DNA from 3 places in the Paenibacillus phoenicis genome. Region 3 is predicted to be linked to each of the others. Evidence: riboswitches for the same ligand, from Rfam matches in the RefSeq annotation. Region 3 holds a riboswitch; each other region holds the start of a gene.
What was found. Region 3 has a riboswitch for cyclic di-GMP ahead of U9M73_RS01805 (response regulator transcription factor). Riboswitches for the same ligand answer to the same signal wherever they lie in the genome.

Region 1 (6,638 bases), 2.4 Mb from region 3:
AACGGGAAGCTGTTTCCGGGTTATCATCCACGTTCAGCTTGGCGATCTTCACGGAGTCACCTACTTCTGCATCCAGCTCCTCCAGAATCGGAGCGATCATTTTGCAAGGGCCGCACCATGGAGCCCAAAAATCAACAAGAACCGGACCTTGTCCTTCGATTTCAGCATTGAAGGACTGATCGGATACGTTCACGATAGCCATGATAATTTCCTCCTTATTTGGGTTGCCCGGCCTGGCACTTTAGTGACACAAGCGCGAACAACTGGATAGTTAGACAAAAAAATTGGAGCAGTCAGCCCAAAAAGCTGTTGCCGAACTCATTATACCACACTACACTGAAAAAAAGAAAGTGTATGGTAACGCCTTCTTTACAAAACGAAAAAAGTTTGGTTATACTAAGAATAACCTGAAAACGGATTGTCTATGACATATTTCATTGACGAGACGATAATTTCCTGAGGAGGCCCGTCGCCATGGATGCTAACACGCATGCGAACGATCCGCGGCAGCATATCAACGAAGAACCCCGCAACGATCTGTTTGATTTGATGAACGGCTTTTTTGGCATGTTGACGTTTATGATCGTGATTTTCTTCGGCATGGTCATCATTAAATTTATCGCCAGCTAGGCGGTAACCAGACCTCGAATTAACGAAAGAGCCAGGCGATCCCCCGATAAGGGATGTGCTCGGCTCTTTATCTTTGTCCGCAGTATTCCGTTATTAGGCTTGGCCGCGCTTATTCGTCCCATTCACCTGAACAACGTTCACGAACGGGGCAATCCGATCCATTAACCGTTGGCCCTTATGCCGCTCTTCCCCGTCCTTGCTCGTAAAGCTCAAATGCTTCTCCAACGCACTCAAGGAATAGTTTGACGTGTAGAACGTGGGCTTCCGGTTCATCCGATAATTCAAAATCGCGCCCATGACATGGTCGCGCACCCACGGATTCAGGTTCTCTGCACCGATATCGTCAAAGATCAGCAGATCCACCTGCTTCATCATTTCCACCGTTTCGCGCAGCTTGTCGCTGTCCTGCAGCATGCTCTTCAGCTCTTCCACGAATTCCGGCATATAAACGATGGCGCCGGAGTAACCTTCCTTGGCCAGTTCGTGCAGCAAATAGCACATCAAGAACGTTTTGCCGGTGCCAAACGGACCTTCCAGATACAGCCCTTTCGTTTGCAGGCCGGATTCCTTCGTTTCATTAATATAGCGGAACACTTGCCCTACCGCCGGCGCACGCATGGCATCCTTCGTCATGATTTCCACTTCGTCATAACCGGCTTCCAGCGCCCGCTCATCCACATAAAAGCTATGAATCCGTTTCTTGACGGACAATTCGCGCTCATATTGCAGTTGCTTGGGGCATGGCACCTGACGATCTACAAGCTGCGGGCTCCCGCCCACCTGCTCGACCGTCAGCTTCGTGAAATGGCCAGGGAAATCGTTGGGACATTGCTCCAAGCCCGGGCAGTTGGCGCAGTGCTTGCTGTCGTTGATGTATTGATACAGCTTGGCCATCCCGCGCGTCAGCTGCTCCTGTTCCAGCTCCGGATGTTGGTCCCGGAGTTCCCTTACCAGCGGGTCATTCATCAGACGTGCGGTCAGCTCCTCGGAGCGTTGTTTGAATTGCGTGCTTTTCATCTGCGTAAGCAGTTCCCCAAGTGATTCCATTGATTGTGTCACCTTCCTTCCCCAAGCCTAAACGGATTCAGACTTCTTTTTTATGCTTTCCGGATTGCATGCGTTCCGCCATCTTAATCAGCTCAGCAAATTCTTCTTCCGATACGGCGGTCTCCTGGCCAGTCCGTTCCACAATCGGGATTTCCGGCTTCGGCTTCGCTCCCCGGCTGCCGTAGGTTCGCGCCCGTCCTCCACCGGAGGCGGCGCCGCCCGCCTTCTCCTTGACCTTCTCCTTCACCTTCGATTGGTCGCGGATATATTGTACGGCCTGCTCATACGTGTTGATCTGCTTAAGCAGCATGTTGGCTGCGATCGCATCGATGAAATTGCGATTGATCCGCTGCTCCCCGCCAGAAGTGAGCAAAGACATCAAATAATGGATCAGTACGTTGATTACTTCGCCGGGCAGCTTGTAGTTCAAATCGATTTTCTCAAAAATGTCCAGCAGGTTGTCCGGAATCGATCCCGGAAAGAACGTCTTCAGTAACCGGGTATACGGCTCATTGCGAAGCATCATATTATATTGGTGAATATCGCATTTGCTTTGGAATTGCGGCGGTACGTCAACGTAATACTCCATCTGTACCGCAACCTCCTCGGCCACGTTCCCCGCTTGAGCGGAAGCGGCCGCCGCTTTCGGCTCCTCGCCGCGCAACGCGACGATTTTGCCGTAAGCTACCTCGCGTTCCTCCTGACGGCGCTTGCCTTGGCGGAACTGCAGGTTGGCCTTGTGCTGGAGTGCATCCAGCAGAATCCCGCCGCCCGGATCAAAGACGCCGTCTTCATCCAGCAGCCGGCAAATATCCTGGACGCTTAAATCGTACTTGCGGGCAACATAATTCACCACGCCCATCCCTTCCGGGTCAAAGCGAAGCGCCTCAACGAAGGAGCGATTCTGGGACTCACGCGGAAAACGCAGGATGATGTCCGCATAGTTGATCGCATCCTCTTCCAAAGCCAGCTTGAGCCCCGGCTGCCTGGCGATCGACGTCTCGGCAATCGCCTGCTCCAGCTCGTAATCAATGGAATGGGTGTTCAGCTCAAAGATCTCATAGAACGGAACCGTAATATTTTCCTTATTCAGGCCAACCCCTGACCACGCCTCCGGTTCTCCGCGGAACAACTGCTCCCGCAGAGACAGGACCGCGAATTTCCCGATCTTGTCTCGTAGCAGCAAAGTCAGGTGCTGAGTCCGGAAAAATTCCGCCGGCGCCAGCGGTGCCTGAAGCTCATATTCGTAGATATAATCGTCGCTGTCCGGAACATAGAGCCGGTTCGTCTGAAGCAGCCCCACCGCCTCCAACCGGGAAGTCTGCTCGATGAGAAACTTCCGCCCTTTCTCGCTTGGATCGAGGCCAAGAGTCAGGAACAGCTTCCGCTGCTGCTCGACGTCCGAATATCCAACCTGCTCCTGGGGAACATGCTCTACCAGCAGCCGGTACAGCGAAATCGCGAACGCCCCGACCATCGGTTGATAGATCAAACCTAGCATTTTGCCATCGACGGGACTGAGTCCGAAGTCACGGTATACGCAATAACGGTGATTTTCGGTAAAATGCAGCATGTTGTTCATGCGCACGGCTTCATCGCTCCTTCCCTATCACGTACAAATAGACTTCCTCTATTTTAGCATAAAAGACGCCGTCCTGAATCGCCCCCAGCTTACAAAAATCTCCCTTTTTCTTCCTGAGCCTCGCCGGGACAATGTTTTACGCCGGAATAAGCACAAAAAAGAACCGTCCCCCTGATGGGGCGGCCCTTTACTCCCTCTTCTTTATCATCTATTTGTTATGTAAATGCCACTCTTTTAAATAAGGGCGATCTCCGGCTAAAAAACGCCGAACCTCATCAATGGAGACCCCCTCCTCCTTTGCCATGGCGAGCAAAATCACCCATTCCGGGTCAACGTTTCCGGGGAACCGATCATAAGAAATAACCTGGGCGGACTTCTTCAACAACAATCTCCTCCTAAGATCATTATTTTGGTTTTGTCCCCAGGCAGTCCAGCCATCTTAGTATTCCTACCTTAGATCTGAGACTTTGTGCCCCTGCTTTTCAACAGGTTTACCCTTATCTGGTGCTTCTGATGCCAATGGATCTCCTTAGTCAGTATGCATCTTGGTACTTATTATAACGTCTCAAATTTGAAAAGTATGTCATTCCACGTAAGTTCGGCATACCGTTTTCATCGAAAAGGTTAGCTTTTTTTGTTTAATCCCTAATGTTCTTGTCATATTGAACCACCGCTTGTCAAGTACTAGGAATTGTTTCTTATAGAGAACAATAAATCGTGAAATCCCGTGAATTAGTCAGATTTTTAAAGAAAACAATAGATAAATGTTCTTTATTAAGAACAAATCACTGGATTTGCGCCTTTCCTAACGTTAACCATTTCAGGTATATTCAAATCACGGTGTTTGTTCTTAATAACGAACATATTAACGAACATAACGGACCATACCTAGAAAGGAGCGACTATTCTGCGAAGATCCCGAGCTGAAGTAATCCGTAAACTACGCAAAAAACGGAAGAAGCAAAACATGGTCAAATCGCTGCAGTCCGGATTAATTCTCTCAACTCTGCTCTTGTGGACTTCTCAGCAGGTTGGCACAACCTTCGGCGAATTCACCAGCACACGCGAAGATAACACGGAAATCAAGGCGTGCCGAGTCTTTCCAAGCCAAATCGAAAGCCAGCTCGCGATGTTGGCCGAGCATTTGAACCGAGCCGCTTCCTTAAAAGGAAGACTTATCGGAGCAAGCCTAATCCGCGCTTCGATAGATACAACAACTCCGATCTCGTCTCCGGCTCTTCCGAATGCGAGTGATCCGGCCACCAGTCTTCCGCTGCCCCCGTCTTCAACCGATGCGGTGTACTCCAGCGGCGACGGACCGGTCAGCTCGGAAGGTTCCGCAGATTTCTCCGCAAGCCTGCAGCTGGACGCAGCCGAAGGCTTATCGGCACGGATTAGCGAGCTGAACGCCACAATCCAGCAGCTGCAGCAGCAACTGGCGCTGAATCAGTCCACTTGGCAAGAGCTGGTGCAGGAAATCACGGCAGCGACCGCCGTGATTCAAGGGCTACTGACTTCATTAAACGGCCTGGAGCCGAATTGTGCCGAGCTCACGCAAACTACGGTGCTTGACCGGATTGCGGATCTCCTGAAGGGCAGCGGTTTGCTATCCGGCCCGCTTCGCGGGACGTTACAGGAGATCTTAAGCTACCTGCGCTCCGTCCATCAATCTGAGTTTAGCCTCTCGACCAACGGCTTTGTTGCTATCGCTTTTGCCAGCCCGTTTTCGTCCCGGTCGGCCGATGATTTAAGTGCCTTCAGCGATCCGGTCGCCGGCGAAGAGCGCACGTACTTTGAGAGCGTACATGCTTCTCTGGAATCGGCAATCGCAGGCTTAACTGCCGAGATTTCCAGTCTCGAAGCGCAGCGGGCTCAACTGTTGGCAGAAGCGGAAGCACAGCGGCTGGCGGAGCTGGAACGATTAAAGCAGTTGGAGGAAGAACCCCCTCCGACGGTGGGCGATTCCGGTGATGGAGCAGTCCAACCTCCTGCAGAAGAAGATGGTGTTGCAGAGGATGAATCTGCAACCCTTCCGCCGGATGCGCCGGCTAGCAGCGGCACACCGGGGCTAGAACCTCTGCTGCCCCCCGAGCAGCCAAATCCATTGGACAGTCTTATCCTGACGAAACCGGAGGATGAACTGCCCATCGATTTGAACGACGACGGGGATGAAGAGGATGACGATGACGAGAATGAGGACGCGATTCCTTCAGAAGTAGGTGAATAACATGCGTATTCGTAAATGGTTAGGAAACGCGCTGACGTTCCTGATGGCGGTTGCCTTTTTTACCGTGGCAGGCTCGGTGGTCCTCTCAAAGATTTCCGGCAGCGAACCGAACTTCTACGGCTATCAGCTGAAAACGGTCTTGTCCGGCTCGATGGAGCCTTCCATCCCTACCGGTTCCGTTGCGGCCATTAAGCCGGGCGGCGATATGACCCGTTTCAACGTCGGCGACGTCATCACCTTCCGGTCAGGCGATAACAAGCTGATTACCCACCGCATCATCGAGGTGACACAGGACGAACAAAACGGCCAGGTGCTGTACCGGACGAAAGGCGATAATAACGATTCCGCCGATTCGGAATTGGTGCACCCCGCGAATGTGACCGGCGTCTATACCGGATTTAACGTTCCGTACGTGGGCTATTTCTTAAGCTTCGCTGGAACGAAGACGGGGAATGTCACCCTGTTGATCATCCCAGGGATCCTATTGTTCCTGTACGCGGTGGTTACGCTGTGGAAAGCCATCGCCAGTCTGGAAGAAAAAAAACCGGAAGCGAATCAATCGCAATCGGACACCAAGCACCCTGACGTCATTGACGCATCAACCTAAGCTCAGCACTAATGATTTGGTTGTTCTCCTTATGTATACATAAGGATGCTATATATAAAAAATTTATTTAAGATCAGGGAGGAATTCAGGAATGGGTATCAAAAAGACATTAGGTTTTGGGGTAGCAACTGCAGCACTCGGTTTGACATTGATCGGCGGAGGAACGTTCGCTTACTTTAGCGATACGGTCGAAACGACTGGGACGTTCGCCGCAGGTACATTGGATATCAACGCTGATCCAACAGCGATTGTAAATCTTAACAACTTGAAACCAGGTGACACGATTCCTCGTACGTTCAAGCTCAAAAATGACGGAACGCTTGACATTAAAGAAGTTCTGTTGAAAACGAGCTACACGGTGACGAATAAAGCCGGCGCTCCAGACAACACGGACGATTTTGGTAAACATATTAAGGTAAAATTCCTGAACAATATCGACAAGCTGAATGACGTCATTTGGGAAACTACGCTCTATGACCTGCAAAATCAAACACCGGACGCCGTTGAAAGAGGCTTCTTCCTCGGCGAGCGCAGCGGCTTAAGAG
Region 2 (6,638 bases), 2.2 Mb from region 3:
TGGCAGTAAACGGTGTGTCGAGTTCAGCAATGCCAAGGAATTGCGGGATGGAAAATATGCACGGAGGGACTAAGAAAATATCGTCAAATCACCAACATACTGAAACAGTACATCAGCAGCACAAGTCAGAGATACAGGATCAGTATCGCGGACAAAAGATAGATACTAAAGCATAAGTGTTCCGTCAGAAATCAACCGACGGTTGGCTACGCAGGCCCTGGCGGATTGGCACGCACGACAGCCTCAGTTCTTCGATGGTTTTCTACGAGAGTGCTGTACCTAAATAGATGCCAATTAAATAGAATAGCACCTAACCTGTAATGGTTAGGTGCTATTCGCGACTTTCAATATCAATACACATGGACGCTATAATATCCCTTTCATTTTTGCTTTCTTGGCAGCTTCCCTGCCGGTGTGCACCTTCAGTTTTCGAATCACTCGGTTCACATGTTTTTTGACAGTACTCTCTGTTATATGCAAATGTTCCCCAATTGCGGAACGGGTATGACCATTGTGAATAAAACGGAGGATTTCAACTTCGGTTCGCGTTAATTTTTGGCGCATTTCTTGTTGCTTCATTCGTACAAACTCGGATCGAAGCACGCCTGCGGCAGAAGCATGAATGGAGGATAGGCCCGCATATGCGGCTCGAATAGCCTCCGGAATATCTTCAAGCGCCGTCTTGAGAATATAATTGAAAGCACCGTTGCCGAACGCCTCAGAAACGATCCCTGCCTGATCTAATACTGTAAGCATGATGACTTTCGCATTACTCATGCTGCCAATCTCGAGCGCCGCGTCAAGCCCGTCTGCCTTTTTCCCATCCAGCACCACATCCAATAGCACCACATCAATGTCTAACATACTGACAATGCGAATTGCATTGACTTTCGTCTGAGCCGTTCCGACCAAAAACAAATCCTGTTCCCGATTCACCGTTTCGGATATATATTCGTTCCACACCGGATCGTCTTCCACCAATAGTACTTTGATCTTGCTCATGGTCTCCCTCCCATCGGTTCAATGACGGTGAATGACGAATGACTCTTTGGATGGGAAAATGAAGCGTAAATGACGTACCGATTCCGATTAGACTTTGTACCTCGATGGACCCCTGATGGTGTCGCATGACTTCATGACTGTAGAATAACCCCAATCCATCATTCCCTTCGTTCGATTTGGTTGTAAAGTGAGGTTCAAATATATATGGCATGGCTTCCGGAGCGATGCCGCAACCGGAATCACGAACGGTAATATCCATCGTTTCTTGCGAGAGATTAGACGTTATAGTCAGACACCCTCCTTCGGACATCGCTTCAATGGCATTATAGAAGAGGTTCTTCATGACTTGTTGCACGTGAACAGAATCACAATACAAAACAATCGATTCATCCAATTTTTTTCGGACTTTAAGATTCTTGCTGCAAAATTCTCCCGCCAAGCTATCCAATAGTTGCTCAACGAGTTCATTTATAATACATGACTGCTCGTATAATACCAACTGTTGTGATGAATGACGAAAACGGAAAGCTATTGCTATTATCCGCTCGGTTGCATCGATTAGATGAGATGTGTCCCGATACAATTCCTGTTGCTCGGTTTGTTGGGCAAGATTAAATATACGTCTGGCTGCGACCTGTATTTTTCCCAGTTCACTTTTTAAAGCATGATAGAATTGAAATATAAGCGGAGTGTTCCCATATGGTTCTTGGGGTGTAGATTCCAATCGGATTCGGACACCCAATACACCGTAACGAACAACAAATACATAAAAGCAAATGCATACTGCCGTTAAAACAGCACGTTTGGTATCAAAGGGCGGATAGAATCGGAGCAAAGGCAGAATATAATCGAAAAGCAGTACAAAACTGATCGACGGTACAACAATCCAACAGACCACACGGTGTTGCTGTCTGATCCTCTCATCAACTTCACGGTATGCCAACCTCAAGCATGGCACTGCTGCGGTAGCGTAATAAATCATCGCCCAGAGCGGTATCGGATGTGTATCACGTGAAGCCTCTGAAGGTAGAAGAAACATGATCAGAACCGGGATCAGTGCCCCAACGATTGTGGAGCGCTTCCAACCCTTTCGCCGTTGAAACCATCCCGCATAGCTCAAGCTGAACATCAACAACGAATAAGGAGGCATGTACAAGGCTAAGAAGTAAAAAAACTCTTTTACCCATTCCAGTCCGGCTATAATTGAATCGTTTGCCAAAGGGACAATTGCGGGAATTATCTTCTCATCTATGGCGATAGTCAACTCTCCAAGTACAGAGAAAAAAGCGACTGAACCGGCCCAACGATTTGGCTCGCTTCTCGGATTGGTGAATAGCAGAATGGCGGTCATCAACAATAATGACAATACAAGCACCACTTCAGTTCCCTCCCTCGATGAGGTTCCTCGGCTTATTCGGAATCGGACATAGACGACAAAAAAGACACGTACCCTAACGTGCCTTTTCTCCAGAAGCCTGCCTTTTAGGGTAACCCGGCGATCATAGCCTTACGGCCGCAGACCCGTGGCTTTGCGTCCCCGTCTTTCGAGCGGGTTTGCCATTTTTCCTTCAGCTCATATTTATTTGGACAACCAATCGGAGATTACTTCATAACCCATTCGTCCATGGCGATGATCGAATCCCTCACCTGACCACTATAATGTCATTTAACAGCCACCAGGTGCTACTACCTAACATAGATTCGACATCAAAATCCCTCCCTCTTTTCAAGTCCTTCATTAAGATAAGCAATAGAAGCACAGTTTCGACCGAAAAACGGACCTTTGTCCTAATAACAAGCGGGAAGATATAGTCCAAATTCCTGTCTAATCCTCGCTTTATAGACATATTATACTAGAAGATTCCAGCTTTTGCGAGAATGGAGTTACAAAACTTTCCTTATTTATTTTCATCTCGAAATCGTAATATCCGAATTGGAAATATGGATTTCGAACAGCAGCGACTTTTCGTTTTCTGTAACATGTGCAAGCATTTGTTCATAAATTAGAATCAAAGCAAATCACCTGCTTTATAACCCCTTGCCCTTTTCGCTTGGGGTTCTTCTTTGTTTTTCTGTAACAGGCCATCCGTGCGGAGTTTTCGAAGAACTCCAAAGTCCTGCGAATCTGGCTTTGTATCAAAAATGGTAAAAAGGGCGTTTGACTATAGGCATTCGCCGGATACGGTCTAGGTATCTAACCATAGAATGATGCTGTAAATCAATTCGAAATGGGAGTGATCAACCGAAACCAAGTTCTAGGTTAGCCAATAATTTGTTACGAGTATCGGAATATTACAGAAATGATCAATGTAAGCATTAACTCCCCCAACTCTCTCGAAGTTGGGGGTACTTTTTAGATCTAAAATATACTATAAAAAGTAATTATGATCTTACTAGCAGTAAATGATAATCAGGCGACGCCTCTATTTTGAGAACCTCTTGAATAATTGGACTACTAGGGACATTAATGAAACCCATTTTCCTTGCCAATCCAATACTCGCCTCCGTGTTAGCATTTTCGATACAAATTCGTTCAAAACCTTTGCTTCTGGCATAATTTTTTAACCATTCGATCACTATTGTCCCAATCCCCATCCGCTCAGGGGCCAATGCAATAACACCAATAATCAGGCTTTGATAATAGACACCTTAATGGAAATAAAGCTCTGAACGTAAGTCTAGTCTAACTTTTCCTTCGGCAGAATTGATTTCAACTTTTCTTAGCGACCTTCCACCTAAATAATTTTGTACTTCGACCTTATCAGAGGTCAACTGTTCTAACAAAAGACGTAAACCATCAAAATCAGTATCTGGTATATCAAATGATTTTAGCATTGTACCATCCTCTTTCTTAATATTTTTCTAAACTTCAATAGGTATATTTCTATGCATAACAAACCCTTCTCTCTTTCAGTTACTACACCAGAAAGGATTTTTACTAACCATGTCGAAATTGGTAATTTAATCATAAGATAAGGATGATGGACATGGGAGAGCGTATCTTACATTGTGGAACTTCTTTGGAAAATTATTATACATGCGTCAATCAACAAGTAGCCGGCTTTACGAAAAGAGTCGCTAACGTGAATGACCGGGTCTATATTGTAGTGAAAGTAGGAAATAAATCACTATGCGGAGCTCGCGGTAAACTAAAAGAACCTACCGATTTTCGGCCTTGGAAAGACAGCGATCAATATCCTCAATGTTTCACTCTTTGCGAAATCGAATACTGCCAACCGTTTGACATCAGCATTCTGGAGCAAGCCGGTGGAAAGTATTGGAGCCTCAAATATGTGCAATCCGCAAAAACCATAACCGATGAGACGGCTCTGCAGTTGCTTCAGACTGGCTTTGAACAAAATCGAACCAATGATCTGTTCAAATTCGAACAGCCTTTTACGATTAACTGCAACGGTAACCCTTCTGATGCTGAAGAGTGGTCCACGGATGAGGTGACTGAAGAAAATTACCAAGAAGTCTTGAACACTGTTCCCGATGTTAAAATCAACATCACGAGCACCTATGTCACGGTCAAATTTGAGAATGAAACAGACAAAATCAAAGGACTGGAGCCGCTGGTCAACGCTAACTTTTATCATTTATTCGATGATTTTTCCGAGCATCGGTCCGTGCTTATCCCACAAAACAGAATGTTTATGACTGCCCCTAAAAAAGATGCTAATAACAAAATGATCGCTGGGATCAGCGGTTACCCAGATGCAGTGCTCGTCCGCTTCATTCCCGATAATAAAACGATGCCCATTCAAGTTAACTTAATTGAATACGAATGTTATGGACGATACAAAAAAACACGTTTGGAAAAATTCGAGCATCTAAATGGACACATTATCCCGCAGCTAATGCGGTTTGCATCCACTTTTAGCATTGCTACAGACACGAAAATCAGAGAAGATACAATTCATAAGTGGTCCGGAAAAATCATCAAATACATCAACGAGGATGATTCGATCATGTCCAAAGCAGCGACGTGGATGCACGAACTGGACCCCGAAATCAAAGAACAGAACATTTCATACAATCTTCACAGCTTGCTGGACAAGGCATTCCGTTCTAATTTAAGGATCATTTTAATTATAGATGAATTAACCTCCGAGCAAAACGAAACCATCAAAAATATCATCAACTCATTCAAATTGGAAAATAAGAAAAGCACCGACTTCTTGAGCTTCGTAGTCAAACTGCAGCAAAAAATCGATTTGCTCAACAATACGGAGGAATACGCTCTTTCACTTCAAAAGTGACTGGAAGTAGCTGAGATCGTTTTTTTCTGTTGGAATATGAGAATTGACTTTACCGGTAGAAGATCATGCCCCAAAAAATGGCACGAGCCGTCAGGCAACGTGCCGAAGGAGTTAGAATGATGGAGAATAACAAAAAAGTATTTGTACCTGATGATAAAGGGAATAAGAAACAAGGGATTGACCTTGGACATTACACGCATATTCGTGCGTATCATGCCTGTCGTCCTATTGATATGGAAAGCTACTTTTCAGAGGGCATAAAGCCTTTTAATGTAGAGGAAATGCGTCAAATTGCCACTGCCACATTTGGAATATCAGTAAACACAGTTATGGATTACGACCCTACACTGCAACCTTCCGATTCCAAGCATGTCTATTTCAGCTTGTTTAAAAAAGAACTCCTGGGCGAAAGCGGACACTATTTATGTTGGGGGAGTGAATACCTTGCCGCAATTGCTGCACAATTAGATAAAGACATATATGGGAAATATCACGATATGCTATCCAGTACCGGAATCCCCACTATTTTTGTTTGTGATGTCCCGCTAGAATTATTGCCTCAATGGCAAATAGACGATATATCTGAACACTATGATCCTCATGACAGTAACTCTGCATGCTGGATTTCAGAAAGGTTAAAACCTGAATATATTGTTGCTCATGAACATCCTTCAAAAATATATAACCCTGTCCAAAGAAGCCAGTATATAAATAAACAAACCCACTGCAAATGGTGCGTCCCTGTGCAAAAGTAGCATCGGGCCAGATTGGCCCGATGTCTTGTGACTATACTTTAAAGATAACCTCTTTCTCGACTAGTGAATAGACAAAATCCTGAATATCTCGATAGATTATATTTTGAGGATTAAAGACTAAATTAAGAACATAATGCGCGGCTTTTCGCGACTCCCACTTATTTAGGTCATATATGGAGAACTTCATATCTTTTTCTCGATAGGAGAAGCTTCCAAGACGATTCTCAGCAAAGCCAAACTCATCTGGATACACAGACATGACCGATGCTAGGTATTCTTCTCGTGGTTGATGAATAAGAATTTTCGAATTTCGGAAATATTGTACGAGAAAGTTTATGGTATACCGAAGACCAATATCTTTCTATAGATTGTCGCCAGTCTGATTGTGACGTCGGAACCGGATCAAGGAGGTGAAACGTATGGTGAAGTATTCGGATGAAGAGATCAGAAATATCCCCAAAATCACAATAAAAATCGCTGCAGATTATTTGGGTATATCCCCGAACATGCTGACACTCGGCATGCGCAACGACTTGTTGCCCATCGGTTTTGCGGTCCGCAACGAAGACCGCTACAGAGAAAGTTGGTCCTATACCATCGTGCCGGAACGTCTCATTGC
Region 3 (6,638 bases):
CCTGGTTTTTTCAAGATCGAATCAGGGATCTTGGTCTTTCCAAGGTCATGAAGCAACCCCGCTACGGCGAGGTCATTCAGTTCCTCTTCTTTCAGCCCCAACCATTTACCAATTAAGTAGGAGAGGATTGCAACACCGATACAATGTCGATAAGTGTAATGATCTTTCTTGCTTAAGTCCAATATGACGTTTGAAAGGTTATTATTGAAACAAATTTCTTGAATTTTCGGCATAACAATATGACGGATAACTTGATTTGAAAGTTGACTGGAATTTTGGTGTATCTTTTCATAAATCGACTGAACTTCAGATATCGCTTCATCAACGATTACTTCGGTGACCAACTCGGTATCTTCTGCCCCAATCTCGATTCCATGTTGACGTAGAAGATCAAGATGGCGAGTGTTCAAAATACTGTTCTTTGGCAGAAGCAAACTGCCTTGCTTGGAATAGATATTGTTGTTTAATCTTCTCCCAATAAACCATGTATTATCAATAAGAATCACCCCGTTTTCTTATGCCATTTGTCTAATGGTATTGCGGTCAAACGTCATTTCTTCAACTGGTTCAAAGATATCCATACTATACCGGTCCACAATGATTTTGCCTTCAAACATTTTCTTCACAATAACTTTCTTTGCAGCTTTAAGGCTTGTCCATACTCCAGTAGTCCCTCCAACATACATAGCTGAGATGGTGTCTCCCGCCTCAAGTTTGGAACCCCGACATACGGAATTGTCCAATAAGAAGATGATGTTCCCTGCTGAATAGAGATCGCATTGGATCACTCCTTCTTTACGAATGAGAATATCTCCATTCGACTTGAGAATTGATTTTTGCCCCTGATTGATGACAATTTGCACATTCGTTTCTTGACTTAATGCGACTCTCATATATGCTTCTTTCAGAATACGCAAGAAATCTTCCATTTTCGGTGCTGTCATTACCTCAATTATTTTTGTTGGTTGCAGAAATAACTCCAAGTAATAGTTCAACTGCTGTAAATCATTTTTATTGTAAGATTGAATACTAGAAATTACGCCTAACAATTCTTTCACAACATCCCCGACTTGCTGATATTTGTTTTCCGTAATCAGCACTAAGACTTGTCCATAACGTACCTGCATATTTTTCTTGGCCAACTCATGAAGCAATAACTTCGCACTTTCCATCATTTTTTCAAGTATTTCGATCAATTGTTTAGAACTGTTATAGAGTCGGTTGTAAAGCATTCCGAAATACCCTGAATAAAGATTACTTCCTATTACGTTTCCCTTGACTGCGATACTGCCAGTCGCGGTTAATGTTGCATTGAAAACACTGCCAGCCACATAAATGTTTCCAAGTGATTCAATGATCATGTTGTCCGTGACATCGCCATACACGATCACATCACCAGCAAACACAATATTTCCCGTCTGCATATCAACGTTTCCTGGTACGATAAATGCCGTGTTGATATCAAAGTATTTGATCCGATTTCCTGTAACTCTAGGTCGCCCTTCCTTTAGAGCAATGACGATGGAATCGGGTGTTATCTCCACATTATCCTTTCCTGCAATACGAATGTCCTTGACTGGTTCTGGGAGCAACACGTTTCCGAAAACATCATACCCCGCCTGGCCTTCGACAGGAGGGGTCTTTTTGGCGATAACATCTCCGCTCTTGACGGAAGGAATTTTCATATGATTTTTATAGTCGATATAACCCCTGACCTCAGTAAATATGTTCTCGATATTTTCAGAGAAATATAGATCAAGTTGTGCATCCCGACCTTGGACTGGGGCTTTACCCCTAGCAATGGTTACAGGTCGAAAAGAAGGTCGGAGGATCTCCGTTTGAATCGCCACAACATCAAGATTCATTTTTATCTTCATATTTTCAACAGCCGTAATAATATCTTGTAAACTCAAAGTTTCCAATATAATTGTAAGATCTTCCTCAGCAGTCAAAGTCACATTTAATGAAGGAGTCTTATCTGCTAATATCCACGCATATCTTTGTGTCCGATTAATAGTTAGATATGCTTCTATTTTGTCATCCGATACAGTTATCTCAAATAAAGGCTTTTCTTCAATCTCCCATTTGATCACGCTTTCAGATGTAACCTTCGTCTCTTTATCGATCTGTTTTCCATCCACCATTAACTTGACTGGTGGAGTCGCATTAATAGCCGGAAACTTACCACCATTGGTGGGGTTTCCAACCGTAATCTTGCCTTGTTCAACCTTAATAAACCCATCAGTGACCACAGCATTTGCGTCTACTCCTTGAGTAGTAGATGAGAATGATCCAGCCTCTTCACATACCTGAGAACTAGGAGCTTCGTCAAGTTTTTTCAACAAATTAATGATTTCTTGTTCACTGATATGTTCTGACATTGGAAACACCTCACTACAAGCCAGATAATATCTGAATTTTCGGATATTTAGTATGAGTCTTATGTGTGAGAGGTCCTTGAATCTATTTTCCTATCAACTATGGTTGGCTAAGGTTGTGGCAATAGATTCGAAAAACTCATTGACATCAAATGGTTTTGAAAGTACTTTTACATCCTTTTTCAGTCTAATAAATCGGGATTCGTTTCGTAGTATGCGTTTAGTGCCTCGAGTCCGTCTTTAGCTTGTAAGACAACCTCATGGCTTGCTTCGGTAACTAAGGCTGAGATCAAGAAACGAATAGAAGGGCTGTCGTCAGCGATCAGGATTCTTGCCATATTTGTCCCTCCCGAGTAAAAATAAAAAAACATCCATAGGAGTGATGTTTTAGATACATTCACCTCACTCTTGGCAACTTGGCGACCGTAGAATCAACTTCCTTAGGTCCATAGTTTTGCGTCCCTATTTTTCAATAGGTTTGCCTTTCGATATGAGAAATATGAAGTTCACGTCATCTTTCAACAATTATCCGCATAATAGACTAAATGCGACAATGCCTATAACAGTTAGTGTCATTTTGAGTCTTTAGAACTATTCGTAGTTCAATATTACTACAAAGTTATCCCAAAATAAACCCCATTTGTAGAGTATACTACGTGGAAATTGCTCCCATACTGAATAATAATAGAAAATTTAAGGGGGCGTGTTTATGACTTTAGAATTATCATTCGCCAAAGTTCTTAAGTCCTTGAGAGTTACCAAAAAGATGTCCCAAGAGGAACTTGCCTTCAGGAGTGACCTTGACCGGACATACATTTCAATGTTGGAAAGAAGTATTTATCAACCGACCCTTACAACGATATTTGCATTGTCGAAGGCTCTTAACACTACGCCTTCAGAGATGATCAAACTTGTTGAAAATGAATATGGCGAGGTTGATGATAAGGAATAACAATCCTCAGCGGAACGACATCTTTAACAGATGGTCGGAAGGATTTTGCTGTCGCCAACCCCTCTCTGGAATAACAGAGAGGACTGGCTATTGCTGTCGTAACCTATACTCAACTTGAATGTCAGAGTCCAACATCAATCGAAGAATCCAAAATAAAGATCGTATTGATAAGGAAAATCCAATATCAAAACGATCTTTTATCAAATTGCCTTATGGCAGACTATAGTAACTCTCTCAACAACTGAACCCCATCCTTTAGTCCAGCAAAGTATAACTGCTGTATTATGAGAGTATTGCGATAATTGATGATCTCTTCCATCTCAAGATATAACTCATACTGGGCTTGTGATAACTCACTTTTTAGTAAATTCTCAAGTTCTCGATGCCTGTTTTGTAATTGATCAATCTCCCGCTGCATACCCGCTTGCCTCACCAATTCATTAAACCTATGATCAAAAGCCGGTTTTAACCATTCTGGACCGAATTGTTGCATGAATACATCTCCTCCATCTAAATGTTTTGAATTAATCGAAGTTTGATGGTACATCGGGAAGGAGAGTATGACAAGCTTCCATCCTATGGTTTAAAGCCTCCATCATGTCACAGCCAAAAGCGGAATCTACGACCTGTCGAATCCAATATTCGATAAAGATCGTGATATGGTACAACAGGCATACGAGATACTCGGAATTTCCAGCAATGAATTGATTGAAGAGAAGAAAAAATTAAGCCGCCTTTGCTTTTTGGTCAAGCCCCCGTTTAGTGGACATTGGAAAAAGCCCCTAGGCTACGAGCTGGCGTCGAAACTCACTCGGCGTCAGCTTGTTTAGTTTTCTTTGTGGTCGTTTGTTGTTGTAAAACTCAATATATTCTTCAATTCGCCTTTGTGTCTCGTCTAGAGTTCGGATATGATAGGGATAGAGCCCTTCTGTTTTGAGATGCGAGAAGAAGCTCTCCATAGAGGCTTTGTCATGACAATTGCCTCGTCTAGACATGCTGATTCGGGCGCCAACCTTCAGCAGCATGTCGTGGTAGGCGTGAGGCGTGTACTGGAATCCTTGATCGCTGTGAACGATCAATCCCGTCACGTCTTTCGTTTGATTCAAGGCCTTCTCAAAGGTTTGAAGTACAAGCTGATTATCATTACGTAGACTCATGTGATACGCTACGATTTCATTATTAAATAAGTCTTACCCATTTCTGGTTAGGGGCATCCGCCTTAAATTGACGTTGCAGCGTATTCTCAGCGACGCGGCTGCCTACATTCGAAGCATAGTTAAAACGGTGCTTACGTCGAATGTGTGAACGTAGCCCTAATTGTTGCATTAAACGAAGAACCTTTTTATGATTCATCCACACCTCCTCGTCTTGCAGTAGGAAGAGTTGAATTTGTCGATAGCCGTAGATACCACGATAGCGATTATATACGGCTTGGATTAAGGCTTTTGCATCGTGATCCCGATCAATCATCTTCAATTGACGTTTCAAATAAGCGTAGTATCCACTTCTGGAGACACCAAACAACTTGCACAAGCTGCTGATGTTGTACCCTTGTGAGGCTTTCCGAATGGATGCATACCTTTGTTCTTTACCTCCTGTTTCCAGATTTCCAAACACTTTTTTAGCATTTCATTCTCCCGTTGTAACTGCTTCGTATAGCGGTCCTGATCCACATATTCCTTTCGTCTCCCCCTTTGGTCGAGTAGACCAAACTCCCCCTGTTCGCGATATTTTCGCATCCAGCGTTTCATCCGATCCTTATCTTGAATCCCTAAGTGCTCATTAATCTGCCGATACGTCCATTTTGCCTCCAAATAAAGACGTATCGCCTCCAACTTCAGTTCCTCAGAGTATGATTTAAATCGTTGTCCTTTGATTGCAATAAAAAATGCACCCCCTAGAATTCATCGGAATAACCAGGGGGGGTTTCCAATGTCTATTCTAAGGGGTGCACTTCAGATCCAAACTTAACGGTTTGGGTCTTTTTCATTTTTTACGTATCATGACAGGTGACGAGCATTATAGTACAATGCAAATATTGAATTTTTGCAAAGGGGAATTATCTTGATCAAGAAGGAACTCGCTTATATCCGCAAGCAATTCAAACTGGATCATGAAAGACTAAGTATTTACGACATTCTGAACGTCTATATTATGAAGGAAACGAACGAAATCTATCATTTTGAGCGTACACCGTTTGAGCTGTTGGAGAGAGAAAAGCAGGAATTGCATATGGGCAATTTCAAAAGACTGCTGTCCGGAGAATTGGATCAGAAGCTGTTCGAGCTAAAGTTCCAGGATCACCCGGAAACGGACAAGCCTTCGCAAGACCTGCTGCATCAAGCTCTCGTGACCGGTGATGCCGACGAATGGCATGATTTGATGCTTCTGCTGGTAGAGAAAATGCTGGAGGATACGACGTATGAACGGGATACGGTAATCACCTTCGTCCGCGGGCAATACTACAAGCCCACCAAGGAGCGCAATGAGGAAGCCGAGGAAAGCGAAACTGATGAGATGTTTGCGAATCCGTTTATTTTGTGCAGCATCAATTCAACCGAACCGCAGCGAAAAACGCTTATGTTCGACTATGTCGAACGCGAGTTCAAGTACAACGTGATCGTTGATCCAATCATCAAGCTGCGCTCGCCGGAGCAAGGCTTCTTCTATCCCAGCATTACGGACGGCTTCTCTGATGTGAATCGGGTACTCTATTGCGCGGGCAAAGCGAATGATCCAAATCAGCATTTTATCGATCAGGTCCTAAACGCCGAGAAGACGGTAACCGCGCTGGAAGAGAGAGCGATCTTTGAGGACATCGTCAAGGAAATTGCCGGAGATCAGCTTGACGCCTCCACGATTGCGAGCGTATACGAAGAAATTCAGCAGGTGATTGAAACCCACGAGGAGGAAGAACCGCCGAAGCTGGATTATAGGGATGTGGAGCGCGTGCTGACAGCCAGCGGCGTGGAGAACGTTACGACGGAAAAGGTGGAGCTGGCGTACCAAACGGTTGTTGACGACAAAAACTATGAGATCAAAGCAAGCAGCGTCGTGCCGAAGTTTACTTCGAAATCGATCAAGATCGAAACGAAGGTAGCCACGATCTCGGTCAGCCCTCAAGATCTAAAGTACCTGAAGCAAGTCAATTATCACGGCAAACGCTGCATTCTGATTGAGGTTGATGAGGACGCGGTGATTGAAGGTTTTACGCTAAGCACGGAAGAACTGTAGAGGTGAAAAACAACAAGTTTTGAGGAGGTTGCTCATGATGAACAAAGAACTCAAGGTTTTAGCACCGGAACAAA

Region 1: linked by a shared signal. The riboswitch ahead of U9M73_RS13085 (anti-repressor SinI family protein) and the one ahead of U9M73_RS01805 (response regulator transcription factor) in region 3 are both predicted to bind cyclic di-GMP.
Region 2: linked by a shared signal. The riboswitch ahead of U9M73_RS12060 (sensor histidine kinase) and the one ahead of U9M73_RS01805 (response regulator transcription factor) in region 3 are both predicted to bind cyclic di-GMP.

The regions. Positions count from the first base shown of each region.
Region 1 is NZ_JAYERP010000001.1:2,762,230-2,768,867, forward strand. It holds gene trxA (thioredoxin) at 1-202, opposite strand, end outside; gene U9M73_RS13070 (hypothetical protein) at 475-630, shown strand; gene dnaI (primosomal protein DnaI) at 724-1,677, opposite strand; gene U9M73_RS13080 (DnaD domain protein) at 1,715-3,265, opposite strand; gene U9M73_RS13085 (anti-repressor SinI family protein) at 3,468-3,641, opposite strand; cyclic di-GMP riboswitch class I at 3,681-3,765, opposite strand; gene U9M73_RS13090 (hypothetical protein) at 4,227-5,486, shown strand; gene sipW (signal peptidase I SipW) at 5,488-6,093, shown strand; gene U9M73_RS13100 (CalY family protein) at 6,185-6,638, shown strand, end outside.
Region 2 is NZ_JAYERP010000001.1:2,565,772-2,572,409, forward strand. It holds gene U9M73_RS12050 (hypothetical protein) at 1-176, shown strand, start outside; gene U9M73_RS12055 (response regulator transcription factor) at 367-963, opposite strand; gene U9M73_RS12060 (sensor histidine kinase) at 851-2,380, opposite strand; cyclic di-GMP riboswitch class I at 2,486-2,571, opposite strand; gene U9M73_RS22200 (GNAT family N-acetyltransferase) at 3,385-3,597, opposite strand; gene U9M73_RS12065 (hypothetical protein) at 3,652-3,837, opposite strand; gene U9M73_RS12070 (hypothetical protein) at 3,990-5,264, shown strand; gene U9M73_RS12075 (hypothetical protein) at 5,384-6,019, shown strand; gene U9M73_RS12080 (hypothetical protein) at 6,439-6,638, shown strand, end outside.
Region 3 is NZ_JAYERP010000001.1:396,303-402,940, reverse strand. It holds gene U9M73_RS01815 (HD-GYP domain-containing protein) at 1-506, opposite strand, end outside; gene U9M73_RS01810 (flagellar assembly protein A) at 516-2,381, opposite strand; gene U9M73_RS01805 (response regulator transcription factor) at 2,561-2,716, opposite strand; cyclic di-GMP riboswitch class I at 2,786-2,871, opposite strand; gene U9M73_RS01800 (helix-turn-helix domain-containing protein) at 3,088-3,330, shown strand; gene U9M73_RS01795 (hypothetical protein) at 3,551-3,823, opposite strand; gene U9M73_RS22125 (IS3 family transposase) at 4,113-4,487, opposite strand; gene U9M73_RS01785 (IS3 family transposase) at 4,510-4,818, opposite strand; gene U9M73_RS01780 (helix-turn-helix domain-containing protein) at 4,815-5,144, opposite strand; gene U9M73_RS01775 (DUF4317 domain-containing protein) at 5,395-6,564, shown strand; gene U9M73_RS01770 (DUF4256 domain-containing protein) at 6,599-6,638, shown strand, end outside.